DNA from 2 places in the Kluyvera georgiana genome. Region 1 is predicted to be linked to the other one. Evidence: predicted binding sites of a transcription regulator. Region 1 holds the regulator's gene; the other holds the start of a gene.

Region 1 (15,677 bases):
GTGGAGGCGCGGATGGTAGTCACATCATAGGTCTCGATGTGGTAGATAACGTCACGAATGGCATCAAGGCCCTCCTGCACGGTGAAGTGAATTTCATGGTGCACGGTGCCGAGGTGGTTAGCCACTTCCTGCGCGGCTTTCAGGTCAGGTGAACCTTCCAGACCGACGGCGAAAGAGTGCAGCTGCGGCCACCAGGCTTCAGAGCGTTCCTGATCTTCAACGCGACGGGCGGCGAATTTTTTGGTGATAGCCGAGATAACCGAAGAGTCCAGACCGCCGGAGAGCAGCACGCCGTATGGGACGTCGGACATCAGGTGGCTTTTCACGGATTCTTCCAGCGCCTGACGGAGCTCATTTTTGTCGGTGACGTTGTCTTTTACCGCGTCGTAATCGAACCAGTCGCGCTGATAGTACTGACGAATTTCGCCGTCTTTGCTCCACAGGTAGCTGCCTGCCGGGAACTCCTGAATGGTGCGACAAACCGGAGTCAGCGCTTTCATTTCTGAGGCGACATAGAAGTTACCGAATTCATCATGACCCATATACAGCGGGATAATACCGATATGGTCGCGGCCAATCAGATACGCGTCTTTTTCGCTGTCATACAGCGCGAAGGCGAACATGCCCTGTAGATCGTCAAGGAACTCGGGGCCTTTCTCCTGGTACAGCGCGAGGATAACTTCACAGTCAGATCCGGTCTGGAACTGATAGCGATCGGCATATTCAGCGCGCAGCGCCTGATGGTTGTAGATTTCACCGTTGACCGCCAGAGCGTGCGTTTTCTTTTCGTTATACAGCGGCTGTGCGCCGGCGTTCACGTCAACAATCGACAAACGTTCATGCGCAAGAATGGCTTTATCGCATGCGTAGATACCGGACCAGTCCGGGCCACGATGGCGCATCAGGCGGGAGAGCTCAAGCGCTTTTTTACGCAGCTCGACCGCGTCAGTTTTAATATCCAGTACACCAAAAATAGAACACATAGACTTCTCCGTTAACCCTGTTGTGCTGTGTTGTTGTGTGGCGCTGCGCTATCGCGTTGCCTTTGCATGACTAAAAAAATGCCGTAAAGGCGGGGTCGGCGCAAGGGTTTTTCCGCCTCAGAAAGAAAAAATGCAATGGGGCTTATGGAATACTAAAAAATACGTACGTCTATTCTTCTATTATTGATGAAATCTTATTTTTCATGCGTTATTTTTGAATAATCTTCTTTTTTGCCAGGCGGTAGGTAACGAGAATAGATTTCTCGTCCCGTGCAGAGGCAAAATCTGCACGGGGTGAGCTCAGACGATGCCGAAAGGCCAGATCTGCTGGACCGTTTTGTAGAGAATTTGCTCGCGGTCTTTGGGGGTTAACCACGCCAGGTGATCGCGGTAGAGCGCGACCGCTTGCGCGTAGCTCAGTTTATTCAAACAGATTGGCCAGTCGGTCCCCCACATCAGTCGCTGTGCCCCAAAGGCATCAAACACCTGCTTAACCTGCTGCGCGGCATCAGGGTAGGGATAAGACTGCTGGGAGAGTGACCACATATGCGAAATTTTGACGTAGACCTGTGGATAGCGCGCCAGCGCCAGCAGCTTGTTCAGCTCGTCAGGATGATTCAGCGGTGAATCAGCCATGTGGTCAATGACCACCGTCAGCTCCGGGTTTTGCTCAATCCAGGGAATAAGGTCGGGCATTCGGCTGGGGGCGGCCAGAATGGTCATCGGTACTTTCAGGTCGGCGGCCTGTCGCCAGAGTGGTTTCATTAACGACCCACGGATCCAGTCGCCGTCAGCTTTATCAGAAGGACTCAACCTGACGCCGCGAAAACCTTCGTCGGTGGTCAGGCGGGCCAGATGTTCCGGTGCTGCCGGGTCTTCCGGGTTAACGCGGCAGATACCCTGGAATTTATCCGGATACTGCCGCAGAACGTCGGCCAGATAGCGATTATCCCAACGGTAGTGAATAACCTGTACGATCACCGTACGTGCAACGCCGTTTGCGGCCATCAGTGAGAGCAGCATTTCGGCGGTGAAATCCTGCGGCGGCGCTTTGCGGTCCTTAGCGTAAGGATAGCGCGGGTCGGTTTTCCAGACGTGCACGTGGGAATCAATCATGAGCGGTGAGGGCAGAGCGGCAAATGCCGGGCGCAGCGCACAGGCGAGCGGCAGTGCGGCGCTGGCTGCAAGGAATTGACGGCGGCTAAGCATGTTTTTCTCCATTGCATCGGCCGTCTGAATCCCGGAGGCGTCAGAGTTGAGTTATTTGAGATTGGATGTGGACTCAGTGGGCAGATGCGCTAGCTGACGAGCCACTATAAAACGCGAATGAGCGGGATGATTCAGACCGATGCCCAGGAAGACATCGGTTTCACTGTTAGAGTTAACAATGGGTTGTGAATAGCGTCACGGCGTGAGCCGCTAGATAATGTCGATTTCCGCAACTGACGGATAAATCCATGACGGACGGAACGGCATATTATCGATGTCATCAACGGTGGAGACGCCAGAGAGAACCAGAATCGTTTCCAGACCTGCCTGGAAGCCGGCCAGAATATCCGTGCGCAGATTATCGCCGACGATCACCGTCTGCTCTGAATGCGCCTGCATTTTGTTAAGCGCGGCGCGGATGATCCACGGGCTGGGTTTGCCAACCACAAACGGCTTACGGCCTGAGATTTTTTCAATACCGGCGCAAAGTGCGCCACAGGCGGGGTAGTAGCCGCGACCGTGCGTATCCGGGTTTGTGGCGATGAAGCGTGCACCGTTAGCCACGAAGAATGCCGCCTTGTGCATCATTTCCCAGTTGAACGAGCGAGTTTCACCCACGATAACGAAATCAGGATTGACGTCGGTAATGGTGAACCCGGCTTTATAGAGTTCGTGGATCAATGCGCCTTCGCCGACCACGTACGCTTTTTTTCCTTCCTGGCGACGCAGGAAATCGGCGGTTGCCATGGCAGAGGTATAAAAAACGCTGTCGGGCACGTCGATACCCGCAGTGGCGAAGCGGTTCGCCAAATCCTGACCCGTCTGTGAAGGGTAGTTAGTTAGACAGAGAAACGGCATACCTTTATCCAGTATGCGCGCGACGAATTCTGCCGCACCCGGCACAGCGACGTTGTCGTGCATCAGCACGCCGTCAATATCACAGATTACATTCTGAATGGTCATGGACTACCTGGCGTTTATTTTAAAGAGGCGTAATTATACACGTTATCCCCGGCATTGCCTCTCAGGACTAACCTTCCAACAAATGTTGCAGCAAAATCCCGTTCAGCATGGCGCGTTTAACCAGCGCAAAAGCGCCAATGGCGGAGCGATGGTCGAGCGTCGAGCGTACTACCGGCAGATTTTTACGAAACGCCTTCAGAACCTGAGTATTGATGCAACCTTCGATGGCGGGTAACAGCACGCGGTCAGCTTCGATGATCTCACCGGCAATCACCACCTTTTGCGGATTAAACAGGTTGATGGCGATAGCAATTGTTTTACCGAGATGGCGGCCTACGTGTTCAATAACTTCGGTGGCCAGCGGATCGCCTTTGTTGGCCGCCTTACAGATGGTTTTGATGTGGCAATCGTCAAGCGTAATACGGCTTTGGTAGCCCTGTTCAAGCAGATGGCGCACGCGCTGTTCAATGGCGGCATTGGCGGCCACGGTCTCCAGACAGCCGAAGTTGCCACAGTGGCAGCGCTCGCCGAGCGGATCGACCTGAATATGGCCGATTTCACCCACATTGCCATTACGGCCGATAAAAATACGCCCGTTAGAGATGATGCCCGCACCGGTACCGCGATGCACGCGCACCAGAATGGAGTCTTCACAGTCCTGGCTTGCACCAAAGTAGTGCTCTGCCAGCGCCAGGCTGCGGATGTCGTGACCGACAAAGCAGGTGACTTTAAAACGTTTTTCCAGTGCTTCCACCAGACGCCAGTTTTCGACTGGAATATGCGGCATATAGCGAATAATGCCGCTTTCCGGGTCGACAAGGCCCGGCAGAATCACTGAAATGGCGATCAGCTCGCGTATTTTACGCTGGCACGATTCAATAAAGGCGGCAATGGTATTGAGTAGCGCGTGTTCCAGCGTTTCCTGAGTGCGCTCCGGCAGCGGGTAGTGTTCTTCAGCAACCGCCTTGCTGCTCAGGTCGTACAGCGTCAGGGTGGTGTCATGGCGGCCCAAACGGACGCCAATCGCATGGAAATTGCGGGTTTCGGTGACGATAGAAATGGCGCGGCGGCCCCCGGTGGAGGCCTGCTGATCGACTTCTTTGATCAGCCCGCGTTCAATAAGCTGACGCGTGATTTTGGTCACGCTGGCAGGGGCAAGCTGGCTCTGCTCGGCAATCTGAATACGTGAGATTGGCCCATGCTGGTCAATCAGGCGGTAAACGGCCGCGCTGTTAAGCTGTTTTACGAGATCAACATTACCAATTTGAGCTTGTCCGCCTGATGTCATACTTTCTCTTACTCAGTAACGACCTCGTCGCCATTAACGATGGTCTTGATGATTTTAAAGTCGTGGGTGAATGCGGTCAGGTTCGCCACTTTACCCGGGGCAATGCTGCCGAGGTGCTTTTCAACACCGATCGCGCGAGCAGGGTAGAGCGTTGCCATGCGCAGCACTTCATCCAGCGCAATGTTAGCGTGCTCGACCAGGTTGCGGACCCCTTCGATCATCGTCAGCGATGAACCGCTCAAGGTGCCGTTTTCGTCTACGCAGAGACCATTGCGGTAGTATATTGTTTTACCAGCAAAAATGAACCGATCAATATTGGCGCCTGCCGGTGCGGTGGCGTCGGTGACCAGGCACAGCTTATCGCCTTTCAGGCGTTTGGCGTTACGGATATTGATGTAGTCCACGTGCAGGCCATCAGCAATGATACCGCAGTAGATTTCATTCGCATCGAGAATCGCGCCGGTCAGGCCAGGTTCACGGCCAGACATATAAGGCATGGCATTAAACAGGTGCGTGGCAAAGGTGATACCCGCGCGGAAACCGATGCGCGCTTCTTTCGCCGTGGCGTTAGAGTGCCCGGCGGAAACCACGATACCGGCGTTAGCCAGCGCGGTAATCACTTCCGGTGCGACCATCTCTGGCGCCAGGGTCACTTTGGTGATCACATCAGCATTATCGCAGAGGAACTGCACCAGTTCGTGATCCGGCTTGCGCACAAATTCCGGGTTGTGGGTGCCTTTTTTCACCAGGTTTAGCCACGGGCCTTCGAGGTGCAGACCCAGCGCCTGGTTCGGATGTTTAGCCAGATATTCACGCATCACACGTACGCCCTGTTTCATCAGGTCGTCGCTGGTGGTAATCAGCGTCGGCAGGAAGCTGGTGCAGCCAGATTTCTCATTGGCTTTTTGCATAATTTCCAGCGTTTCAACGGTCACCGCTTCGGCAGTATCGTTGAACTGTACGCCGCCGCAGCCGTTAAGCTGAACGTCAATAAAACCAGGGGCGAGAATGGCGCCATTCACGGAACGCTGTTCGACGTTCGCTGGTACATCAGCCAGTGGGCAAATACGTTCAATAAGGCCATTGGCGACGATAATCGCATGGTCATCCAGAATTTCGTGACCGGTAAAGATCCGGCCATGGGTTAATGCATACATTACGACCCCCGGTGTTCAAAAAATGTTGTCCCACGCCGCGGCGTGGGACGGGTAAGACATTACAGACCTTTGATATTTTCAGCTTCTAATTCATTGAAATATTTCAGGGTCTTAACCTTCAGCTCCATCGTGGACGGTTCGTCGCAAACGATCAGCGATTTCGGGTGCAGCTGCAGACAGGTAATGGTCCACATGTGGTTAACGTTGCCTTCAACCGCCTGCTGCAGCGCCAGCGCTTTCGGCGCGCCTTGCACCAGGATCATCACTTCTTCGGCATCCAGCAGGGTACCCACGCCAACGGTCAGCGCATATTTTGGCACCAGAGAGACATCGCCATCAAAGAAACGGGAGTTTGCCACGCGGGTTTCGTGAGTCAGCGTCTTGATACGGGTACGGGAAGAAAGTGACGATGCCGGTTCGTTGAACGCAATGTGGCCGTCGTTGCCCACGCCGCCCATGAATAGGTGGATTTTACCGTAAGAACGAATTTTTTCTTCATAGCGGCGGCATTCTGCGTCAACATCTGGCGCGTTGCCATTCAGCAGATTGATGTTTTCTTCAGGAATGTCGATATGATCGAAGAAGTTACGGTGCATAAAGCTGTGATAGCTTTCCGGATGCTCTTTTGGCAGGCCGACATATTCGTCCATGTTAAAGGTGACAACATGTTTAAAGCTAACCTGGCCCGCTTTATGCATTTCGACTAACACTTTGTAGGTCGCCAGCGGGGTACCGCCGGTTGGCAGTCCGAGGACAAACGGACGGTCCGCGGTCGGTTGAAATGCGTTGATGCGGTTAACGATGTGGCGAGCAGCCCATTTGCCGACTTGTTCAGCGTTAACGAGAGGAATCAGTCTCATTCTTCACCTCAAATGTAAAATGTAAGAAGTTGGCGGATGGCGTCTCCGTGCACTCTCTAAGCGTAACCTGTTTGCATCGATAGGGAGCAATCCGTTTTGATTTTTTGAATGATAAAATAAGTTTTCGTGGTTAGCCAGTGAAAGGGAGTGGTGAGAACAATATTTGGTGACTATAGTCACAAAAAACACGTGTTTAATTTGCGATACGAATTAAACTTCCACACACTCATATCCTCAGAGTTGTGATTGCAGTTTACAAGACATCGCAGTGTCATGCTTTTTTGCACAATAAAAAAATGGCTTAGATTAAATGAGCCGTCTCGGGGTCTCGTAGGGGGAATAAGATGAATATTTTAGGGTTTTTCCAGCGACTAGGTAGGGCGTTACAGCTCCCTATCGCCGTGCTGCCGGTAGCGGCGCTGTTGCTGCGATTTGGTCAGCCAGATTTACTCAACGTCGCGTTTATTGCGCAGGCGGGCGGGTCTATCTTTGATAACCTGGCGCTAATCTTCGCTATCGGTGTGGCATCCAGCTGGTCGAAAGACAGCGCGGGTGCGGCAGCGCTGGCGGGTGCGGTAGGTTACTTCGTATTGACCAAAGCAATGGTGACTATCAACCCAGCCATTAACATGGGTGTGCTGGCGGGTATCATTACCGGCCTGGTCGGTGGTGCCGTGTATAACCGTTGGGCGGGTATCAAACTGCCTGACTTCCTGAGCTTCTTCGGCGGTAAACGTTTCGTGCCGATCGCGACCGGCTTCTTCTGTCTGGTGCTGGCTGCTATCTTCGGCTACGTGTGGCCGCCGGTGCAGAACGCCATCCATGCGGGCGGCGAGTGGATCGTCTCCGCGGGCGCGCTGGGCTCCGGTATCTTTGGTTTCATCAACCGTCTGCTGATCCCAACCGGTCTGCATCAGGTGCTGAACACCATCGCCTGGTTCCAGATTGGTGAGTTCACCAACGCGGCGGGTGCGGTATTCCACGGCGACATCAACCGCTTCTATGCGGGTGACGGCACCGCGGGTATGTTCATGTCCGGCTTCTTCCCGATCATGATGTTTGGTCTGCCGGGTGCGGCACTGGCGATGTACTTCGCGGCTCCAAAAGCGCGTCGTCCGATGGTCGGCGGTATGCTGCTGTCCGTTGCGGTCACCGCGTTCCTGACCGGTGTTACCGAGCCGCTGGAATTCCTGTTCATGTTCCTGGCGCCGGTTCTGTACCTCCTGCACGCGATTCTGACCGGTGTGAGCCTGTTTATTGCGACGCTGCTGGGTATCCACGCGGGCTTCTCCTTCTCCGCAGGGGCCATCGACTACGTGTTGATGTACAGCCTGCCGGCAGCAAGTAAGAACGTCTGGATGCTGGTGGTGATGGGTCTGGTGTTCTTCGTTATCTACTTTGTCCTGTTCAGCGTGGTTATCCGCATGTTTAACCTGAAAACGCCGGGCCGCGAAGATAAAGACGAAAACGTTGTGACCAACGAAGCCAACAGCAACACTGAAGAAGGTCTGGATCAACTGGCGACCAGCTACATTGCTGCCGTTGGCGGGACTGACAACCTGAAGGCGATTGATGCTTGTATTACCCGTCTGCGTCTGACCGTTGCCGACTCCGCGAAGGTGAGCGACGCAGTATGTAAACGCCTGGGTGCATCCGGCGTGGTGAAACTGAACAAACAAACCATCCAGGTGATCGTCGGCGCGAAAGCAGAAGCGATTGGCGATGCGATGAAGAAAGTGGTTGCGCGTGGCCCGGTTGCCGCCGCTTCTGCTGACAGCGCGCCAGCTGCGGCTCCTGCTGCGGCAAAACCGCAGGCAGTGGCAAATGCCGCAACGGTTGAATCGCTGGTTTCACCGATTACCGGTGATGTGGTCGCACTGGAGCAGGTGCCTGACGAAGCGTTTGCCAGCAAAGCGGTTGGCGACGGCATTGCGGTGAAACCGACGGACAACATCGTGGTTTCCCCGGCTGCGGGCACTATTGTGAAAATCTTCAATACCAACCATGCGTTCTGCCTGGAAACAGATAAAGGCGCGGAAATCGTTGTCCATATGGGTATCGATACCGTGGCGCTGGAAGGTAAAGGCTTCAGCCGACTGGTTGAAGAGGGTGCAGAAGTGAAAGCAGGTCAGCCAATCCTGGAAATGGATCTGGACTTCCTGAACGCGAACGCGCGCTCCATGATCAGCCCGGTCGTATGCAGCAACAGCGATGACTTTGGCGGTCTGGTGATTAAAGCCGAAGGTCACGTGGTTGCGGGCCAGACGCCGCTGTATGAGATTAAAGGTAAATAATCGCTCCTGAGTAAAAGTGGATTAATGCCTTAAGCGGCGGGGGAATTCCTCCGCCGCTTTTTTTTGCCGCAAATTCCCCCATATTCATCGGAAGAACGCCTTTTTGTGCAACTAATAGTTGTCTCCGGGCGCTGCTTATAAGATCATGTTCCGTTATACGTTGTTTACGCTTTGAGGAATCCACGATGAGTGAGGCTGAAGCCCGCCCGACTAACTTTATTCGTCAGATCATCGATGAAGATCTGGCAACCGGTAAGCACAACACGGTGCATACGCGTTTTCCGCCAGAGCCGAATGGCTATCTGCACATCGGCCACGCGAAATCTATCTGCCTGAACTTTGGTATCGCGAAAGACTATCAGGGTCAGTGCAACCTGCGTTTCGATGACACCAACCCGGTGAAAGAAGATATCGAATACGTAGAGTCGATCAAAAACGACGTCGAATGGTTAGGTTTTCACTGGTCTGGCAACGTTCGCTACTCCTCGGACTACTTCGATCAACTGCACGCCTATGCCGTTGAGCTTATCAATAAAGGTCTGGCCTACGTTGATGAACTGACGCCGGAACAGATCCGTGAATACCGCGGCTCGCTGACTGCGCCGGGCAAAAACAGCCCGTACCGCGATCGCAGCGTGGAAGAGAACCTGGCGCTGTTCGAAAAAATGCGTACCGGTGGCTTTGCGGAAGGTACTGCCTGCCTGCGCGCCAAAATCGATATGGCTTCACCGTTCATTGTTATGCGTGACCCGGTGCTGTACCGCATTAAATTTGCCGATCACCACCAGACCGGCACCAAGTGGTGCATCTACCCGATGTACGACTTCACCCACTGCATTAGCGATGCGCTGGAAGGTATCACTCATTCCCTGTGTACGCTGGAGTTCCAGGACAACCGTCGTCTGTACGACTGGGTGCTGGACAACATCACCATTCCGGTTCACCCGCGCCAGTACGAATTCTCGCGCCTGAATCTGGAATACACCGTGATGTCCAAGCGCAAGCTGAATCAGCTGGTGATGGAAAAACACGTAGAAGGCTGGGACGACCCGCGTATGCCGACCATCTCCGGTCTGCGTCGTCGTGGTTACACCGCAGCGTCCATCCGTGAGTTCTGCAAGCGCATCGGCGTGACCAAGCAGGACAACACCATTGAGATGGCATCGCTGGAATCCTGCATTCGCGAAGATCTCAACGAAAACGCGCCGCGCGCGATGGCGGTTATCGATCCGGTAAAACTGGTTATCGAAAACTACCCGCAGGGCGAAAGCGAAATGGTTTCCATGCCTAATCATCCGAATAAACCGGAAATGGGCAGCCGCGAAGTGCCGTTTAGCGCTGAAATCTGGATCGATCGCGCAGACTTCCGTGAAGAAGCCAATAAGCAGTACAAGCGTCTGGTGATGGGTAAAGAAGTGCGTCTGCGTAACGCCTACGTGGTGAAAGCAGAGCGCGTGGAGAAAGATGCCGAAGGCAATATCACCACCATCTTCTGTACCTATGATGCTGAAACCCTGAGCAAAGATCCGGCCGATGGCCGCAAAGTGAAAGGGGTGATTCACTGGGTTAGCGCTGCACATGCGTTGCCGGTGGAAATTCGCCTTTACGATCGTCTGTTCAGCGTGCCTAACCCAGGCGCAGCAGAAGACTTCCTTGCGGTGATGAACCCAGAGTCGTTGGTTATCAAGCAGGGCTATGCTGAGCCGTCTCTGCAGGCCGCTGAGGCCGGTAAAGCGTACCAGTTCGAGCGTGAGGGTTACTTCTGCCTCGATAGCCGCTACAGCACGGCAGAGAAGCGGGTCTTTAACCGTACCGTTGGTTTACGTGATACCTGGGTTGGCTAAGCCAGTCACGAGCTAATTTTAAAACGCCGCTTTGCGGCGTTTTTTTTTGCCAATCCTGATCCCCCTCCAATGGAAGTGCTGCTCATCGATATATCCCCTCTATGATCTATAGTTTCGCGTAGCGAATTAATATGAATTTCCTGCCTCTAAGATTTTCTCTTTTTGTCACACTCTTTGTTATAAGCCGGACATGTAAACGGTCTCATTAACATTTGATTCAGGCCCCGCAAGGTCTGGCGCGGAAAAATGTTAACAACGCATTACGTTACACATTGAAACCAAATATGTGCGCTTTGTCATAATCCTGCACTCTTGTTGCGGAAAAGGATTGATAATTCGCGTCGCGAAAAATAGTCTATCAGTGTACTGAAACACCTTTTTCCAGAAGTTCATTTTTTTTAGCGTTTTATTTTTTGCTTCTGCTTTGCAGCGGCATTTTTAAAAGTCAAAGAGGATATAACTATGCGTACGTTTAGTGGCAAACGTAGTACGCTGGCGCTGGCTATCGCCGGTGTGACAGCAATGTCAGGCTTTGTAATGACTCCGGAAGCGAAGGCAGAAGGGTTCATTGATGATTCAACATTAACCGGCGGCATCTATTACTGGCAGCGTGAGCGTGACCGTAAAGATGTGACCGATCACGACAAATATAAAACCAACCTTTCTCACTCCACCTGGAACGCCAACCTCGACTTCCAGTCAGGTTATGCGGCTGACATGTTCGGTATTGATATTGCGGCGTTTACCGCAATTGAAATGAACGAAAGTAGCGAAAGCGGTCACCCGAACGAAATTGCCTTCTCGTCAAAAAACAAAGGCTATAGCGAAGATTACAGCGGCGATAAGAGCGGTATCAGCCTGTATAAAGCGGCGGCTAAATTTAAACTTGGCCCAACCTGGGCGCGTGCGGGTTACATTCAGCCAACCGGTCAAACCCTGCTGGCGCCGCACTGGAGCTTTATGCCGGGTACCTACCAGGGCGCGGAAGCCGGGGCAAACTTTGACTACGGCGACAACGGCGCGCTGAGCTTCTCCTACATGTGGACCAACGAGTATAAGGCGCCATGGCACCTGGAGATGGATAACTTCTATCAGAATGATAAGAAGACCAAGGTGGATTACCTGCACTCTATCGGTGCGAAATACGATTTCAAAAATGACCTGGTGCTGGAAGCGGCATTCGGTCAGGCGGAAGGTTATGTGGACCAGTACTTCGCCAAAGCAAGCTACAAATTTGATATCCCTGGCGGCCCGCTGACCACCAGCTACCAGTTCTACGGTACCCGTGACAAAGTGAGCGATCACGGCGTGAACGATATTTACGACGGCACCGCGTGGCTGCAGGCGTTAACCTTCGGCTATAAACTGAACGAAGTTTTCGACTTCCGTCTGGAAGGAACCTGGGTTAAGGCCGACGGTCAGCAGGGCTACTTCCTGCAGCGTATGACCCCGACCTACGCTTCCTCAAACGGTCGTCTGGATATCTGGTGGGATAACCGCTCTGACTTCAACGCCAACGGTGAAAAAGCGGTCTTCTTCGGCGGTATGTATGACCTGAAGAACTGGAATCTTCCTGGCTGGGCAGTGGGTGCATCCTACGTCTATGCATGGGATGCGAAACCAGCGACCTGGCAGATGAACCCGGACGCATACTACAACAAAAACAATACGATCAGAGAATCTGCATACAGCCTGGATGCCATGTATACCGTACAGGAAGGTCGTGCGAAGGGTACCCTCTTCAAACTGCACTTCACTCAGTACGACAACCACTCCGATATCCCGAGCTGGGGCGGTGGTTACGGCAACATCTTCCAGGATGAGCGTGACGTGAAATTTATGGTTATCGCACCGTTCACCATTTTCTGATGCATGATGCGGCAGGGGAAGCCTCTGCCGCCGCTAAGAGGCTCATCGTATGAAAAAACTGATTATTGTTGCCCTGATGGCCGCTGGCCTTACCGCTTGCGCTCAGCCATCCGCGCCGAAAGAAGACAGTAAGCTGAAGGATGCCTACAGCGCGTGCATTAACACCGCTGAAGGCAATCCGGATAAAATCCAGGCCTGCCAGAGCGTACTGAACGTGCTGAAGCAAGAGAAACAGCACGAACAGTTTGCCAATCAGGAAAGCGTACGCGTGCTGGACTACCAGCAGTGTATTCAGGCAACCCGTACCGGTAACGACCAGGCCGTAAAAGCCAAATGCGATAAAATGTGGCAGGAAATTCGCAGTAACAACGCCACAAAATAGCGATTGTTGTTATAGCAAAAAGGGCGGAGAGTTTTCTCCGCCCTTTTTGCGTTACAGGGTTGGCTCTCCGCTGGAGCAGGCGGATGACAAGCTCGCTTTCCTGACGGGCAAAGTTGCTTTTACCATACGCAAGGTGAGGCGAATTGATCAGATTGCGCCCATAAAAAAAGCCAACCTTCAGGCTGGCTTTTCAGGCATCACGAAACGTTATTTTTCAACGCCATCATGCGCATGTTCATCTTCACGGCAGTCGCCTTCTGCACAGTGGCCGTAAAGATAAAGACTGTGGTTGGTCAGACGAATTCCGTGTTTGGCGGCAATTTCACGCTGACGAGCTTCGATAGATTCGTCGCTGAACTCGATCACTTTGCCACAGTCGAGGCAGATCAGGTGATCGTGGTGATGCTGCTGAGTCAGTTCGAAAACGGATTTGCCGCCTTCGAAGTTATGACGGGTCACGATGCCCGCGTCGTCAAACTGGTTCAGAACACGATAAACCGTGGCCAGGCCAATTTCTTCACCCATGTCGATCAGGCGTTTGTATAAGTCTTCCGCGCTGACATGGTGGTTATCCGGTTCCTGAAGAACTTCCAGAATCTTTAACCGTGGAAGTGTGACTTTCAGGCCAGCCTTCTTTAATGCGGTATTATTGTCAGTCATGCGGAATCTGTCCTGTTGCTAAACGATTAACTTCCATCAGCGAAAGTATCACAGAGAATTCACCCGTTTTAATGCGTCTCATTATAGAATGACCCTGGCTAAATGAAAACAGCAAGGCTTGGGTAAACTAAGCTTTCAAAAACGAGGCGTCACCGACAAACAGAGCGATGAACCTACGCTAAATCAGAAGATATTGTACAGGTATGCGCTGAAAAGTTAAAAAAATGTAGCTATTATTTTGATTGCTTTTACCTATTAATGAGGCGCGATTTGTTATCGCGCCTCAATATCATCAGGCGTTTTTGATTTCGTCGAGGTGCAGTTCTTCAGCAACCTGCTTAACCCATTTTTCAACGCGTTCAGCGGTCAGCTCCGGCTGACGGTCTTCGTCAATCGCCAGACCCACGAAGTGGTCGTCATCGGCCAGGCCTTTCGACGCTTCGAAGTGGTAGCCTGCGGTTGGCCAGTGACCAACGATGGTCGCGCCGTTTGGCTCAATGATGTCGCGGATAGTGCCCAACGCATCGCAGAAGTATTCCGCGTAGTCTTCCTGATCGCCACAGCCGAACAGGGCGACCAGCTTACCGTTGAAGTCAACTTCTTCCAGAGACGGGAAGAAATCGTCCCAGTCGCACTGGGCTTCACCGTAGTACCAGGTTGGGATGCCCAGCAGCAGGATATCGTAGCCTGCCAGGTCTTCTTTGCTGCTCTTGGCAATGTCGTGAACGTCAGCGACATCTTTACCAAGCTGTTTTTGAATCATTTTTGCGATATTTTCGGTGTTCCCGGTGTCGCTACCGAAGAAGATGCCAACGATTGCCATGAGTAAAATAACCTCTTGAAACTTAATGATATGGTGGTGGCTTATTGCCCACAGATAAGGGCAATCATAGCAGAACAGAGAAGCGTGCGGAAACAGCTATCGTGCCGTACTGCACACTCTGCTACATGAAAGTGTGTTCTGGGGGATATTTCAGACTTTCCCTTGCCCGTGCAGCAGCGCCAGTTGGCTCATCAGCATCTCTTCGATGAGTTCGCTGCGGCTCATGTCACGGGCGGCCGCCAGCTCGTTGAGCGCATCAACGGCGTCGCTGTTGAGCTTCAGCTCGACGCGCTTAAGCCCGCGAACTTTGTCGCGTTTGAGCTGATTACGCTTATTAATGCGGAGCTGTTCGTCACGCGAAAGCGGATTGGTTTTGGGTCTTCCCGGCCGACGCTCATTTGCGAACAAATCTAATGTCGTACGGTCCGTTTGTTCTTTTGCCATGGTTCTGAGTGACTTCGGGGAAACAAGCTACCGGACGGTGCCCGGCGCAGACAGCGCGCAATCATACAACAGTGGAACCCGCACGCCAACGACCACGGCCATTATGGCGCGCGGTCGATGCATTTTTAATCACTCGGCGAGATAGCGGCGAATGGCGCGCAACACGGCGTCCGGTTTTTCGGCGTGAACCCAGTGACCCGCACCGGCAATCACGTGCGCTTTCGCCTGCGGGAACTGCGCCAGCAGATCATCACGATAGGCTTCGGTGACATACGGTGAGTTACCGCCGGGAATAAACAGCGCAGGGTGTTCCCAGGCGGGAATGGTTTCCCAGCCGACGATGTGAGGATATTGCTCCCACAGCACCGGCACGTTAAAGCGCCAGGCGCCGTCAACAAATGACTTCAGCAGAAACTGAATCACGCCTTCTTCATGCAGATACTCGCGCATCACCGTGGCCGCCTGCTGGCGCGTGGCGACGCCCGCGCTGGTGACGGCGTTAATCGCGGCAAAAATCTCATCATGACGACGCACGTGGTAATCCACCGGCGCAATGTCGATAGCCACCAGGCGGTCGATGCGCTCCGGGGCCAGCGCGGTCAGCGCCATCACCGCTTTACCGCCCATTGAATGGCCGATAAACGTGGCTTTCTCAATCTGGTTGGCGTCGAGAGTATCGAGCAGATCCTGCGCCATGGCCGGGTAGCTCATGTCGTCGGAACGCGGCGACAAACCGTGGTTACGCATGTCGACCTGAATGACATCGTGATCGGCAAGCAGGTCACGGGCCAGAATGCCCAGGTTATCCAGGCTGCCAAACAGACCGTGGACCAGAACGATGGGGGAATTATTGTGCAGGTTTTGTGCAGATTGCGCTCGGAAATTCAATTTCATAGCAAAG
Region 2 (15,677 bases), 1.9 Mb from region 1:
CCTGCGTAGCGACGGTGCGAGCCACCCAGAACCTTGATACACATTACGCGACGTGCACCGGAGTTGTCGGCGACGTTCAGCATAGTCTGTTCTTGGATCATTTTAGTGCTCCGCTAATGTCAACTACTACTGAGACCCGAATTCAGGTCGTTAAAAAGCCCCATATCGAGGGCGCGGCATTATAACACCGCTTCAACGATAAGGGTAGAAAAAATAAACGGCTCATCGCTGAGCCGTTTATTCGTATCGAGAACGAGTACTGTATTACAGAACCGCTTTCTCTACAACGCGAACCAGCGTCCAGGATTTAGTCTTGGACAGCGGACGGCATTCGCGGATTTCAACCACGTCGCCCATGCCGCATTCGTTGTTCTCGTCATGTACGTGCAGTTTGGTCGTACGTTTGATGAATTTGCCGTATACCGGGTGTTTCACCATACGTTCGATAGCAACAACAATGGATTTCTCCATTTTTGCGCTAACTACGCGACCTTGCAGAGTACGGATTTTATCGGTCATTACGCACCCGCCTTCTGAGTCAGTAAAGTCTTAACGCGTGCAACATCACGACGAACCTGCTTCAGCAGGTGAGTCTGTTGCAGCTGGCCACTTGCAGCCTGCATGCGCAGGTTGAACTGCTCACGCAGCAGGTTCAGCAGCTCAGCGTTCAGCTCTTCAACGCTTTTTTCACGCAGCTCTTTTGCTTTCATTACATCACCGTCTTAGTTACAAAGGTGGTTTTGATCGGCAGTTTCGCTGCAGCGAGGCCGAATGCTTCACGGGCCAGCTCTTCCGGGACACCGTCCATTTCATACAGGACTTTACCCGGCTGGATCAAGGCAACCCAATACTCCACGTTACCTTTACCTTTACCCATACGCACTGCCAGCGGTTTTTCGGTGATCGGTTTGTCCGGGAATACACGGATCCAGATCTTACCTTGACGCTTAACTGCACGGGTCATTGCACGACGTGCTGCTTCGATCTGACGGGCAGTCAGACGACCACGGCCAACAGCTTTCAGGCCGAAGCTGCCGAAGCTAACATCCGCGCCAGCAGCCAGACCGCGGTTACGGCCTTTGTGCACTTTACGGAATTTTGTACGCTTTGGTTGTAACATCAGCGACGCTCCTTATTTACGGCCTTTACGCTGCTGCTTTTTAGGTTGAGCAGCCGGTTCCGGTTGTTCAACAGCAGCCATACCACCCAGGATCTCACCTTTGAAGATCCATACCTTAACGCCGATTACACCGTAAGTGGTGTGCGCTTCAGAGGTGTTGTAGTCGATGTCAGCACGCAGAGTGTGCAGCGGTACGCGACCTTCACGGTACCATTCGGTACGTGCGATTTCCGCGCCGCCCAGACGGCCGCTAACTTCAACTTTGATACCTTTAGCGCCCAGACGCATTGCGTTCTGTACAGCACGCTTCATAGCACGACGGAACATAACGCGACGTTCCAGCTGAGAAGTGATGCTGTCAGCAACCAATTTTGCGTCCAGTTCAGGCTTACGCACTTCGGCGATATTGATCTGGGCAGGTACGCCAGCAATATCAGCTACGACTTTGCGCAGTTTTTCTACGTCTTCACCTTTCTTACCGATCACGATACCCGGGCGAGCGGTGTGAATGGTCACACGGATGCTCTTAGCCGGACGCTCGATAACGATACGAGATACGGACGCTTTAGCCAGTTCCTTAGTCAGGTACTGACGTACTTTAAAGTCGCTGTCCAGGTTGTCAGCGAATTCTTTGGTGTTCGCAAACCAGGTTGAGTTCCATGGTTTTACAATACCCAGGCGAATACCATTAGGATGTACTTTCTGACCCATTGCTAGTCTCCAGAGTCTCAGCGATCGGACACAACCACAGTGATGTGGCTGGTGCGCTTCAGGATGCGATCTGCACGACCTTTCGCACGCGGCATAATGCGCTTCATGCTCGGGCCTTCGTCTACGAAAATTTTCGTAACTTTCAGATCGTCGATGTCAGCGCCATCGTTGTGTTCAGCGTTAGCAATGGCAGATTCCAGAACTTTCTTAACCAGTACAGCCGCTTTCTTATTGGTGTAGGTCAGAATTTCCAGTGCCTGCGACACTTTCTTACCGCGAATCAGGTCAGCAACAAGGCGAACCTTCTGAGCAGAAGAACGAGCATGGCGATGTTGAGCTAAAGTTTCCATCTCTTCCTCCTACCTTATTTCTTCTTCGCTTTTTTATCAGCAGCGTGGCCGCGATAAGTACGAGTCGGTGCGAATTCACCCAGTTTGTGACCAACCATTTCGTCGGTAACAAAAACTGGAACGTGCTGACGACCATTATGGACAGCGATGGTCAAACCGATCATGTTAGGAAAGATCGTTGAACGACGGGACCAAGTGCGCAGGGGCTTCTTGTCTCCGCTTTCCACCGCTTTCTCTACCTTCTTCAGCAAGTGCAGGTCAATAAAAGGACCTTTCTTGAGAGAACGTGGCATGGCTTATCCTCTAAAATTATTTGCTACGGCGACGTACGATGAATTTATCAGTACGCTTGTTGCTGCGGGTCTTCTTACCTTTGGTCTGAACGCCCCACGGAGTTACCGGGTGCTTACCAAAGTTACGACCTTCACCACCACCATGTGGGTGATCGACTGGGTTCATCGCAGTACCGCGAACGGTAGGACGAACACCACGCCAGCGTGCAGCACCTGCTTTACCCAGAACGCGCAGCATATGCTCAGCATTGCCAACTTCGCCCAGGGTTGCACGGCAGTCTGCTTCGACTTTACGCATCTCACCAGAACGCAGACGCAGGGTGACATAAGCACCATCACGCGCAACGATCTGAACGTAAGTACCAGCGGAACGTGCCAGCTGACCGCCTTTACCTGGTTTCATTTCTACGTTATGAACGGTAGAACCAACCGGGATATTGCGCATCGGCAGGGTGTTACCTGCTTTGATTGCAGCATCAACGCCAGACTGAATCTGGTCGCCAGCTTTCAGGCCTTTAGGGGCCAGGATGTAACGGCGCTCGCCGTCTTTGTACAGAACCAGCGCGATGTTCGCGGAACGGTTCGGATCGTACTCAAGACGTTCAACAACTGCCGGGATACCATCTTTGTTGCGTTTGAAGTCAACAATACGGTAAGCCTGCTTGTGACCACCACCAATGTGACGAGTGGTGATACGGCCATTGTTGTTACGACCACCGGATTTGCTGTTTTTTTCCAGCAGCGGAGCAAAAGGTTTGCCCTTGTGCAGCTCAGGGTTAACCACTTTAACTACGTGGCGACGACCCGGAGATGTCGGTTTACATTTAACAACTGCCATTGTATTACTCCTCCGACTTACTCAGCGCCGCCGACGAAGTCCAGATTCTGGCCTTCCTTCAGGGTGACGTAAGCTTTTTTCCAGTCGCTACGACGACCGATACGCTGTCCGTGACGTTTAACTTTCCCTTTAACTACCAGGGTGTTAACGACTTCGACTTCGACTTCAAACAGTTTCTGCACAGCAGCTTTGATTTCTGCTTTGGTCGCGTCTTTAGCAACTTTGAGAACGATGGTGTTAGTTTTTTCCATCGCAGTAGACGCTTTTTCAGAAACGTGCGGTGCGCGCAGCACCTTCAGCAGACGTTCTTCACGAATCATGCCAGCATCTCCTCAACTTGCTTAACAGCATCAGCAGTCATTACGACTTTGTCGAAGGCGATCAGGCTAACCGGGTCGATACCAGTTGCATCGCGTACGTCAACCTTGTGCAGGTTGCGCGCAGCCAGGAACAGGTTTTCGTCCAGCTCACCGGTGATGATCAGCACATCTTCCAGAGCCATGTCTTTCAGTTTCTGTGCCAGCAGCTTAGTTTTAGGCGCTTCTACAGAGAACTTCTCGACAACGATCAGACGATCCTGACGTACCAGTTCGGACAGAATGCTTTTCAGCGCGCCGCGGTACATCTTCTTGTTAACTTTTTGACTGTGGTCCTGCGGGCGTGCAGCGAAGGTCACGCCACCTGAACGCCAGATCGGGCTCTTGATAGAACCTGAACGCGCACGGCCGGTACCTTTCTGGCGCCACGGCTTTTTGCCTGAACCAGTTACTTCAGCACGAGTCTTCTGAGCACGAGTACCCTGACGAGCACCAGCTGCATAAGCAACAACAACCTGGTGAACCAGCGCTTCGTTGAAATCACGACCGAAGGTAGTTTCGGAAACAGTCAGCGCGCTCTGCGCGTCTTTCAATACTAATTCCATTGCTATCCCCTTACGCCTTCACAGCTGGTTTAACGATCAGGTCGCAACCGGTCGCACCCGGAACACCACCTTTAACCAGCAGCAGGTTGCGCTCAGCGTCAACACGTACTACGTCCAGGCTCTGAACAGTAACGCGTTCGTTGCCCAGCTGACCTGCCATTTTCTTGCCTTTGAACACTTTGCCCGGAGTCTGGTTCTGACCGATAGAACCCGGAACGCGGTGAGACAAGGAGTTACCGTGAGTAGCGTCCTGGGTACGGAAGTTCCAGCGCTTAACGGTACCAGCGAAACCTTTACCTTTAGAGGTACCGGTTACGTCAACTTTTTTAACGTCAGCAAACAGTTCAACGCTGATGCTCTGACCTACGGTGTATTCTTCACCATCTGCCAGACGGAATTCCCACAGGCCGCGGCCAGCTTCTACGCCAGCTTTAGCAAAGTGGCCAGCTTCCGGCTTAGTTACACGGTTAGCTTTTTTAGCACCAGTGGTAACCTGAACAGCGCGATAGCCATCGTTAGCCAGATCTTTGATCTGAGTAACGCGGTTTGCTTCAACTTCGATAACGGTTACTGGGATAGATACGCCATCTTCAGTGAAGATGCGGGTCATACCCACTTTTTTACCGACTAAACCAATCATTGTATCAACCTCTCAATCGCTCGATGACCTGATTAACCCAGGCTGATCTGCACGTCTACACCGGCAGCCAGGTCCAGACGCATCAGAGCATCAACGGTTTTTTCAGTTGGCTCAACGATGTCAACCAGACGCTTGTGAGTACGGATCTCGTACTGATCACGCGCGTCTTTGTTAACGTGCGGAGAGATCAGAACGGTGAAACGCTCTTTGCGGGTCGGCAGCGGGATCGGACCACGGACTTGCGCACCAGTGCGCTTAGCAGTCTCGACGATTTCCGCGGTTGATTGATCGATCAGACGATGATCAAACGCTTTCAGGCGGATACGGATTCTTTGGTTCTGCATGAGACCAGAGCTCCAATTATTTTATAGACGAAATAGTTACTCCTCAAACCCATTACGATTGATGGGAGAGTGTAACCGTTCTTACAGAGTTCCCCAATTGGGAACATTGTCTGGTATCGCTTACGCAGTACCTGGTTCAGATTGAACCGCCTGTCAATATTAGACAAGCCCGCGCATTATACACAAATACCCATGTGAAGCAAGCCGTGTTTATAAATTAATCACCACATCCTGCACACCGTTCGCAAAACAACCTGCACACCTGCAATCTCGTACGGTTGCCTGGATAACGTCTCGCAGTCGCTGAGATTGCCTTTTGCCAACTATGCCCGCGCTTCGCAAACTAAAGTCACTTTTCCCTTCGGACGACACCGATATGATGCTTCTAGCCCTCCCCTTCTTTATGGTTTATACGCTGCTCAGCGGCGCCCTGTGCTGGCATGATGCCCATACCGGTCTGCTGCCAAACCGTCTGACCTGTCCTTTACTGTGGACTGGAGTGCTATTCCAGCTCAGTCTGCATCCGGCGAGTCTCAGCGATGCGCTTTGGGGGATATTTGCCGGCTACGGTATTATGAGCATGTTCTACTGGGGATACCGGGCAATACGCCGCTGTGAGGGCTTAGGGTATGGGGATGTAAAATATCTCGCGGCCCTGGGAGCGTGGCACGGGTGGCAATCATTACCGGTACTGCTTGTTACCGCCTGCGCGATGGCAGGCACTTACATCCTGACTCAGGCTATCTGGAGACGGTCTGCGAAGACAATAAAAAACCCGCTGCCGTTTGGTCCATTTCTGGGGGCTGCGGGTTTTATTATCGCCGGCCTGGCGACGATTAATCTGCAACTTTAATTTGCGACTGCAGGTAATTCTGTAGGCCAATTTTGCCAATCAGATCCAGCTCAGTCTCCAGCCAGTCGATATGATGCTCTTCTTCGGTGAGTATCTCGATCAGCATATCGCGGCTCACGTAGTCATGGACGCTATCAGCATAGGCAATGGCTTCACGCAGATCTTTTGCGCCGTCCAGTTCCAGCTTTAAATCTGATTGCAGCATCTCTTCGACGTCTTCGCCGATATGCAGCTTGCCAAGATCCTGCAGATTGGGGATCCCTTCAAGAAACAAAATACGCTCAATGTACTTATCGGCGTGCTTCATTTCATCAATGGATTCGTGATACTCGATATCATTGAGGCGCATCAGGCCCCAGTTTTTGAACATTCTCGCATGGAGAAAGTATTGATTGATTGCGACAAGCTCATTTCCCAATAATTTATTGAGATAATTTATAATCTTAACGTCACCTTTCATTATATAGACCCTCCGCTTCCACTTATTGAAGCGTAGAACGGCCTACAGGGATGTCAAAAAAGAAATCCGGGCTCAGGCAATCTCTTTGAACTCTGGCATTTGCATTAATTCGTCTTCCATCACCTCTCGAGCCGCACGAACGCACTTACCACATTGATTTCCAATAGGAATACATTTTCTTAATTGCTGGAAAGACTGCGGATGAAACTGGCGCACTGCCTGGCGAATTTTTTTATCGCTGACGCCATTACACAAACAAACGTACATACCTACTCCCGTTCAATTTCTGAACAAAGTGTAAGTGAGAATAATTATGATTACAATACCAGAACGCAAAACGACGAGGAAATATGCGAGCAAATCGTGCGAAATACAGGCGGAATAAAACCATAAAAAGCAAAAAGGGCGCCGAAGCGCCCTTTTTAAGCTCAAAGCTAATTAATCAATAATTAGCTCATTACTTTAGCAACAACGCCCGCGCCAACGGTACGGCCGCCTTCACGGATTGCGAAACGCAGACCGTCGTCCATCGCGATCGGGTGGATCAGGGTAACAACCATTTTGATGTTGTCGCCCGGCATTACCATCTCAACGCCTTCCGGCAGTTCGATGGTACCAGTCACGTCAGTAGTACGGAAGTAGAACTGCGGACGGTAGCCTTTGAAGAACGGAGTATGACGGCCGCCTTCGTCTTTGGACAGGATGTACACTTCAGATTCGAACTTGGTGTGCGGCTTGATAGAACCCGGCTTAGCCAGTACCTGACCACGTTCGATTTCTTCACGTTTGATACCACGCAGCAGAACACCAACGTTCTCACCAGCACGGCCTTCGTCCAGCAGTTTGCGGAACATTTCAACGCCAGTACAGGTAGACTTAGCAGTCTCTTTGATACCAACGATTTCAACTTCTTCGCCAACTTTGATGATACCGCGCTCTACACGACCGGTAACAACGGTACCACGACCGGAGATGGAGAATACGTCTTCGATCGGCAGCAGGAACGGCTTGTCAATCGCACGCTCTGGTTCCGGGATGTAAGAATCCAGGAAGCCTGCCAGTTCGATGATTTTCGCTTCCCACTCAGCTTCGCCTTCCAGCGCTTTCAGAGCAGAACCACGAACGATCGGAGTGTCGTCGCCCGGGAAGTCGTACTGAGACAGAAGTTCACGAACTTCCATTTCAACCAGTTCCAGCAGCTCTTCGTCATCAACCATGTCGCATTTGTTCAGGAACACGATGATGTACGGAACGCCTACCTGACGACCCAGCAGGATGTGCTCACGAGTCTGCGGCATCGGGCCGTCAGTCGCAGCAACAACCAGGATCGCGCCGTCCATCTGCGCAGCACCGGTGATCATGTTTTTAACATAGTCGGCGTGCCCCGGGCAGTCTACGTGCGCGTAGTGACGGGTCGGGGTGTCATATTCAACGTGGGAGGTGTTGATGGTGATACCACGAGCTTTTTCTTCCGGAGCGTTATCGATCTGGTCGAAAGCACGAGCAGCACCGCCGTAGGTTTTAGCCAGAACGGTGGTGATTGCAGCGGTCAGGGTAGTTTTACCGTGGTCAACGTGGCCGATGGTGCCGACGTTAACGTGCGGTTTTGTACGTTCAAATTTTTCTTTAGACACGGCTATATTCCTTACTATAGTGCTCTCCCCTTTGGAGAGAGCACGGGACTTAGGTTTTAATCCTGTGGATTATTTACCACGGGCTTCAATAACGGCCTGAGCAACGTTGTTCGGCGCATCGTCGTACTTCAGGAACTCCATGGAGTAAGAAGCACGGCCTTTGGTCAGTGAACGCAGCTGAGTCGCATAACCGAACATTTCGGACAGCGGAACTTCAGCGTGGATCACAACGCCAGTCACGTTGGATTCCTGACCTTTGAGCATACCACGACGGCGGCTCAAGTCACCGATAACGTCACCAGTGTTCTCTTCCGGAGTCTCTACTTCAACCTTCATGATCGGCTCAAGCAGAACTGGTTTCGCTTTCTTAAAGCCATCTTTGAAGGCGATAGAAGCGGCCAGTTTAAACGCCAGTTCAGAGGAGTCAACGTCATGGTAAGAACCGAAGTGCAGACGAACACCCATGTCAACAACCGGGTAACCAGCCAGCGGGCCAGATTTCAGCTGTTCCTGGATACCTTTATCAACGGCCGGGATGTATTCGCCAGGGATTACACCACCTTTAATGTCGTTGATGAACTCGTAGCCTTTCGGGTTGGAACCCGGCTCCAGCGGGTACATGTCGATAACAACATGACCGTACTGACCGCGACCACCAGACTGCTTAGCGTGTTTACCTTCGATATCGGTAACTTTCGCGCGAATCGCTTCGCGGTAAGCAACCTGAGGTTTACCGACGTTCGCTTCAACGTTGAATTCACGCTTCATACGGTCAACGATGATGTCGAGGTGCAGCTCACCCATACCGGCGATAATGGTCTGGTTAGATTCTTCATCAGTCCATACGCGGAATGATGGGTCTTCTTTAGCCAGACGGCCCAGAGCCAGACCCATTTTTTCCTGGTCAGCTTTGGTTTTCGGTTCTACTGCGATGGAGATTACCGGCTCAGGGAATTCCATACGTTCCAGAATGATCGGCGCATCCGGGTCACACAGGGTGTCACCAGTGGTTACGTCTTTCAGACCGATTGCAGCAGCGATGTCGCCCGCGCGAACTTCTTTGATCTCTTCACGTTTGTTAGCGTGCATCTGAACGATACGACCGAAACGCTCACGTGCAGCTTTCACGGAGTTCAGTACGGTATCACCAGAGTTAACCACACCGGAGTACACGCGGAAGAAGGTCAGGTTACCAACAAACGGGTCGGTAGCGATTTTGAACGCCAGTGCAGAGAACGGCTCGTCGTCGCTTGCGTGACGCTCAGCCGGAGTGTCTTTACCGTCGTCCAGGATACCGTTGATCGCAGGTACGTCAACCGGGGATGGCAGGTAATCAATTACCGCATCCAGCATCGCCTGAACACCTTTGTTCTTGAACGCAGAACCACAGGTTACCAGGATGATTTCGTTGTTCAGAACGCGCTGACGCAGAGCTTTTTTGATCTCTTCTTCAGTCAGTTCTTCACCACCCAGGTATTTCTCCATCAGCTCTTCTGAAGCTTCAGCAGCGGACTCGATCAGGTTCTGGTGCCATTCGTCAGCCAGTTCCTGCATGTCAGCCGGGATATCTTCATAAGTGAAGGTTACGCCTGCGTCTTCTTCGTTCCAGTTGATGGCTTTCATTTTCACCAGGTCAACAACACCGGTGAACGCTTCTTCAGCGCCAATTGCCAGCTGCAGCGGAACAGGGTTCGCGCCCAGACGGGTTTTGATCTGACCAACAACTTTCAGGAAGTTAGCGCCCATACGGTCCATTTTGTTAACGAACGCGATGCGCGGTACTTTATACTTGTTAGCCTGACGCCATACGGTTTCAGACTGTGGCTGAACACCACCAACTGCGCAGTAAACCATTACCGCACCGTCAAGAACACGCATGGAACGTTCTACTTCGATGGTGAAGTCAACGTGCCCCGGGGTGTCGATGATGTTTACGCGATGCGGTTCATACTGCTTAGCCATACCAGACCAGAATGCAGTAGTTGCAGCGGAAGTGATGGTAATACCACGTTCCTGCTCCTGCTCCATCCAGTCCATGGTAGCGGCGCCGTCGTGAACTTCACCGATTTTATGGTTTACACCGGTGTAGAACAGAATACGTTCGGTAGTAGTGGTTTTACCGGCGTCGATGTGCGCACTGATACCGATGTTACGGTAGCGTGCGATGGGTGTTGTACGAGCCATTTGATTCCTCGTTTATCTTTTTAGGCGTTCAGTTAAGTAACCCAAAGCGGGCAGCTTCGCTGAAGCGCCCGCCTGGTGACTAATACTCCGAAGGGATTACCAACGGTAGTGTGCGAACGCCTTGTTGGCTTCTGCCATACGGTGAACGTCTTCACGTTTCTTAACTGCAGTACCTTTGTTTTCTGCAGCGTCAGAAAGTTCGTTCGCCAGGCGCAGAGCCATGGATTTATCACCGCGTTTACGAGCAGCTTCTACGATCCAACGCATTGCCAGAGCATTACGACGAACCGGACGAACTTCAACTGGTACCTGATAAGTAGAACCACCTACGCGGCGGGATTTAACTTCTACAGTCGGGCGAACGTTTTCGAGAGCGACTTCGAAAGCTTCCAGTTCATTTTTACCAGAACGCTGAGCCAGGGTCTCCAGCGCGCTGTATACGATTGATTCTGCAGTAGATTTTTTACCATCTACCATCAGGATGTTAACAAATTTAGCCAGCAGTTCTGATCCGAACTTAGGATCCGGCAGGATTTTACGCTGACCAATGACGCGACGACGTGGCATGGAAATACTCCGTTGTTAATTCAGGATTGTCCAAAACTCAAAGAGTTTAGTTTGACATTAATATAAAACGTTTGGCCTTACTTAACGGAGAACCATTAAGCCTTAGGACGCTTCACGCCATACTTGGAGCGAGCTTGCTTACGGTCTTTAACGCCGGAGCAGTCAAGCGCACCACGAACGGTGTGGTAACGAACACCCGGAAGGTCTTTTACACGACCGCCACGGATCAGGATCACGGAGTGCTCCTGCAGGTTATGACCTTCACCACCGATGTAGGAGGTAACTTCAAAACCGTTAGTCAGACGAACACGGCAAACTTTACGCAGTGCGGAGTTCGGTTTTTTAGGAGTGGTAGTATATACACGAGTACATACGCCACGTTTCTGCGGGCAGGCTTCCAGTGCAGGCACGTTGCTTTTTGCAACTTTGCGAGCACGTGGTTTGCGAACCAGCTGGTTAACTGTTGCCATTAAATAGCTCCTGGTTTTAGCTTTTGCTTCGTAAACACGTAATAAATCGCCTCATATAATATGAGGACGCGAAATTTTAGGGCCATGCCGAAAGGGTGTCAAGAAATATACAACGGTATGGCATTACCAGGTCATTTGAGCCGGGTGTTTTACCGTTAACCTGACGAAGTCAGTATAGCTGACCATGATGACATCGCTCGAAATTTGAGCACAAAGACCGCGCGCCTGCACATCTACATTCAACACATGGATGGATATGGGGGCAGCGCGCAGGATTTCAAGAAAGTGGCTGTTTTCCACCGCCGCGAGCACACCGTCAGCAAGCAGCAGCAAATCATCACCTTCTGCCATCAGACGGATCATACCCGCAATATCGGAATGCCAGGGAGAGGTACTGAGCGTATGCAGCATAGAGGCCTCAAAAGCGCAGAATGACGTCGTAGCCATTAAGCCGTTCACGCAGGGCATTCGGTTCTAACGGTTCCACGTCAGCGACAAATGCCGTATCAGCCGCCAGACCGCGTTCACGCATTGATGCGGCGCAGATCCAGCAGTTTTCAATATCGTAGAGCGCCAGCAGCTTGAAAGTGGCGATGTAGTCACGCGCCAGAATAACGCCGGGTGCCTGCTGGCTGAGCAGTTGAAACACGCCGTCGCCAATGAAAAAGACGCCAAGGTCTTCGCTTAATGCCGACGTCGCCAGCAGCGCATCCAACCCTTCACGGCCTGCAGCGCTGCCGTGAGGGGCGCTGGAGAAAACAAATGCGACGTGTTTCATCAGAACTGCACCATTCGATCGCAGGTTAATGCGGCTTCGGCCAGCGAACCCAATCCGCTCAGCGAAAAGCCCGGCTGTAGGTTAGACGTTGGCAGACCAAGCTGCCCAGCTTCCGTTTCGTCGGTCACGCCTCTACGGAGCGCGGCGGCGACACAAATATGCAGCGCCACACCGTGCGTATCATGCAGTGATTGCCATGCACGAACCAGATCAAACTCATCGCTGGCAGGGGAACTCAGCTGATTGGCGTTGTATACCCCTTCACGATAAAAAAATACACAGGCTATCTCGTGACCTTCAGCCAGCGCCGCCTGCGCAAACAGCAGCGCGCTGCTGGCCTGCTGCGTGCCATAGGCTGGCCCGGTCACCATCAGAGCAAAACGCATTACTTATCTTGCCCCAGGAAATCGCCATTCTTGAACTGACGAATATAGAGGTACACCGTGTGTTTGGAGATGTTCAGGCGATCGGCCACCTGGTTGATAGCATCTTTGATGTCGAAGATGCCTTTCTCGTAAAGGTTAAGCACGATCTGGCGATTTTTGGCGTTATTGGAAACGTTGCGATCGGCATTGACCTCTTCGATAGTGAACTCCAGCGTCTGGGTCACCAGATCCTCCACCGATGAGGCGAAGTTAACCGCAGAGCCCACTTCCGGCGTCTCTGGCGGGATAAAGGTGTTCATGATCTGTGAGAACGGCACATCGAGGTTCATGTTGATGCACAGCAGGCCAATGACGCGCTGATCGCGATTACGGATGGCAATAGTGACCGACTTCATCAGCACGCCGCTTTTGGCGCGAGTAAAATAGCATTTGGAAACGCTGCTATCCGCCCCGGTCATATCATGCAGCATACGGAGCGCGAGATCGGTAATCGGCGAGCCGATTTTCCGCCCGGTATGTTCACCGTTTGCGATGCGTATTGCCGAACATTTAAGATCCTGAAGTGAATGCAGCACGATTTCGCAGTGGGAACCAATGAGCATCGCCAACCCGTCCACCACCGCTTCGTAGGATTTAAGAATATCAAAGTCGGTCTGATCGAAAGGACGTTGATCCAGTAAATCAAGTTCACTGGTTTCGTTGGTTAAAAGCGACCTGGACATGAAAAAAAGCACTCCTTTTCAGGAGCCTGTCGTTATGTTGTCAGGGCAGGCTCATCACTATTAGGGGCATCTAAAGTAATACAGCGCATAAGGCGCTTTCCAGCATTAATTATATCCTGCCGATAATAAAAAGCCGCCGCCCAGTGGGCGGCGGCTGTCTGACTCTTATTTTTTGCTCGCTTCAGCGGCCTTATCTGCCGGTGCGGCTTCAGGCTGCGCTTCAGCTTTCGGTGCCGGTTTCACGTCTAACAGTTCAACGTCGAAGACCAGGGTCGAGTTAGCCGGGATACCCGGAACGCCGGTTTTTCCGTATGCCAGATCCGGTGGGATAACCAGCTGAATTTTACCGCCTTTCTTGATGTTCTTCAGGCCTTCGGTCCAGCCCGGAATGACACCATCCAGACGGAAGGAGAGCGGCTCACCGCGGGTGTAGGAGTTATCGAACTCTTTACCGTCGATCAGCGTACCCTTGTAGTTAACAACCACGGTGTCGCTGTCTTTCGGTGCTTCGCCGGTACCTTCTTTCTCTACTTTAAACAGCAGGCCGGTTTTAGAGGTTTTCACATCCTTCTCTTTGGCAAACTTGTCGCGGTAGGCTTTGCCTTTCGCTTCGTTATCAGCCGCGTCTTTTTCCATCTTCGCCTGAGCGGAGGTCTTCACGCGAGTTTCGAAAGCCTGCAGAGTTTGTTCAATTTCCTGATCGGACAGCTTGCTCTTGTCAGCAAAAGCGTCCTGAACGCCGGCAATTAGCTGGTCTTTATCCAGTTTGATGCCCAGTTTTTCCTGTTCTTTCAGAGAATTTTCCATGTAACGACCCAGCGATGCGCCCAGCGCATAGGCAGATTTCTGGTCGTCATTTTTGAATGCAGCTTTGCTTTCTGCTGCCGGGGCCGCTTTCGACGCCGCGTCAGCTGCGAAGGTCAGAGGCGCATTCAGTGCAACGGCCATTGTGGTTGCCAGAAGCGTTACTTTAAACAGTGATTTCATCCATCTCTCCAGGGCCGGGGCCTCTCGCCCCATGTTAACTAAATGAGAAGCGTACTATAAAACGTTGTAGAGGAAATCTACATACGAACGCTCCTGATATCGACCCTTTTCAGACTCTTTTTGTTTAAATTAGTTTCCGCTCACGAACGGCAGTGCTGCATGCCAGGGTAAAGTTGCGTAGAATCCGCCACGTCAGAAACGCTTTTGGCGATAACCGAGTAGAGAGAGACATCATGCAGGAAACGACTATCGAAGCGCGTCTGGAGGAGCTTGAAAGCCGGCTGGCCTTCCAGGAGATCACCATTGAGGATCTCAACCAGACGGTGACCGCTCATGAAATGGAGATGGCCAAACTGCGAGAGCATCTGCGTCTGCTAACGGAAAAACTCAAAGCCAGCCAGCCGTCACACATCGCGTCGCAGTCTGAAGAGACGCCGCCACCCCATTATTAAGACGTAAAAAAAGCGGGTTTCCCCGCTTTTTTTGTCTCTGTCGTTCGTAAGAACGAGAGGGATTAGTGGCAGCCGCAGCCGCCGTGGCCTTTACCGCCACCGCCGCAGCAGCCTTCGCCGCCGTGGTCATGACCGTGGTCGTGGCCGTGACCGCCGCAGCAACCGTCTTCACCGTGATCGTGATGATGATCGTGCGCGCCGTGAACGTGGCCATGAGCCAGTTCTTCTTCGGTTGCTTCACGGATAGCCACAACTTCAACGCTGAACTTCAGGTTCTGGCCAGCCAGCATGTGGTTACCGTCAACCACAACGTGGTCGTCTTCAACTTCGGTGATTTCAACCGGTACTGGACCCTGGTCGGTTTCAGCCAGGAAGCGCATGCCAACCTGCAGTTCATCAACGCCCATGAAGACGTCTTTAGGAACGCGCTGTACCAGGTTTTCGTCGTACTGACCGTAAGCGTCGTTAGCTTGAACAGCAACGTCGAATTTATCACCAACATCGTGACCGTCCAGCGCATTTTCCAGGCCGGAGATCAGGGAACCGTGACCATGCAGGTAGTCCAGCGGTGCACTTACCGGAGACTCATCAACCAACACACCGTCTTCTGTACGTACCTGATAGGCCAGGCTGACCACCAGGTCTTTTGCTACTTTCATGATATCTCCTGAGCATGGGAATATTTTAGTGGCGCAGATTGTAGCGGAATTCTACACCCGTGTACCCATAAGCTTAAAAAAAGACAGCACGGATCGCTACTCCGGATGAAAAATCCCGATCACTTGTTCCTCTTTGCGCACGTGATCGCGCGCTTCTTTATCCGCTTCACGCATCTGGTGCCCGCACTTAACGCATTCAACCACATCGATATTATTCTCGCGCCACATCGCCATGGAATCCTGCGCCTGACACGACGGGCATTTTGCGCCCGCGATAAAACGTTTACGTATCGCCATGCTTCACCTT

The links. Region 1 encodes Fur, which represses iron uptake genes when iron is present. Its sites were predicted from a motif close to ATAATAATGAGAACNACTATCAA; they were not measured.
Region 2: bfd (bacterioferritin-associated ferredoxin) is a predicted target of Fur. The motif match lies at 6,833-6,855, and genes of this name have one in related genera.

The regions. Positions count from the first base shown of each region.
Region 1 is NZ_CP158865.1:3,492,852-3,508,528, reverse strand. Features, by position in the region: gene asnB (asparagine synthase B) at 1-983, opposite strand, end outside; gene ABTW00_RS16725 (amidohydrolase family protein) at 1,284-2,192, opposite strand; gene ABTW00_RS16720 (HAD-IIA family hydrolase) at 2,403-3,155, opposite strand; gene nagC (DNA-binding transcriptional regulator NagC) at 3,223-4,443, opposite strand; gene nagA (N-acetylglucosamine-6-phosphate deacetylase) at 4,452-5,600, opposite strand; gene nagB (glucosamine-6-phosphate deaminase) at 5,660-6,460, opposite strand; gene nagE (PTS N-acetyl glucosamine transporter subunit IIABC) at 6,805-8,754, shown strand; gene glnS (glutamine--tRNA ligase) at 8,940-10,598, shown strand; gene chiP (chitoporin ChiP) at 11,061-12,467, shown strand; gene chiQ (ChiQ/YbfN family lipoprotein) at 12,517-12,849, shown strand; gene fur (ferric iron uptake transcriptional regulator) at 13,057-13,509, opposite strand; gene fldA (flavodoxin FldA) at 13,802-14,332, opposite strand; gene ybfE (LexA regulated protein) at 14,483-14,776, opposite strand; gene ybfF (esterase) at 14,906-15,670, opposite strand.
Region 2 is NZ_CP158865.1:443,499-459,175, reverse strand. Features, by position in the region: gene rplN (50S ribosomal protein L14) at 1-101, opposite strand, end outside; gene rpsQ (30S ribosomal protein S17) at 265-519, opposite strand; gene rpmC (50S ribosomal protein L29) at 519-710, opposite strand; gene rplP (50S ribosomal protein L16) at 710-1,120, opposite strand; gene rpsC (30S ribosomal protein S3) at 1,133-1,831, opposite strand; gene rplV (50S ribosomal protein L22) at 1,849-2,181, opposite strand; gene rpsS (30S ribosomal protein S19) at 2,196-2,474, opposite strand; gene rplB (50S ribosomal protein L2) at 2,491-3,312, opposite strand; gene rplW (50S ribosomal protein L23) at 3,330-3,632, opposite strand; gene rplD (50S ribosomal protein L4) at 3,629-4,234, opposite strand; gene rplC (50S ribosomal protein L3) at 4,245-4,874, opposite strand; gene rpsJ (30S ribosomal protein S10) at 4,907-5,218, opposite strand; gene ABTW00_RS02125 (prepilin peptidase) at 5,598-6,071, shown strand; gene bfr (bacterioferritin) at 6,055-6,531, opposite strand; gene bfd (bacterioferritin-associated ferredoxin) at 6,604-6,798, opposite strand; gene tuf (elongation factor Tu) at 6,981-8,165, opposite strand; gene fusA (elongation factor G) at 8,235-10,349, opposite strand; gene rpsG (30S ribosomal protein S7) at 10,446-10,916, opposite strand; gene rpsL (30S ribosomal protein S12) at 11,012-11,386, opposite strand; gene tusB (sulfurtransferase complex subunit TusB) at 11,510-11,797, opposite strand; gene tusC (sulfurtransferase complex subunit TusC) at 11,805-12,164, opposite strand; gene tusD (sulfurtransferase complex subunit TusD) at 12,164-12,550, opposite strand; gene ABTW00_RS02075 (helix-turn-helix transcriptional regulator) at 12,550-13,272, opposite strand; gene fkpA (FKBP-type peptidyl-prolyl cis-trans isomerase) at 13,438-14,259, opposite strand; gene ABTW00_RS02065 (protein SlyX) at 14,493-14,711, shown strand; gene slyD (peptidylprolyl isomerase) at 14,774-15,370, opposite strand; gene ABTW00_RS02055 (YheV family putative zinc ribbon protein) at 15,467-15,667, opposite strand.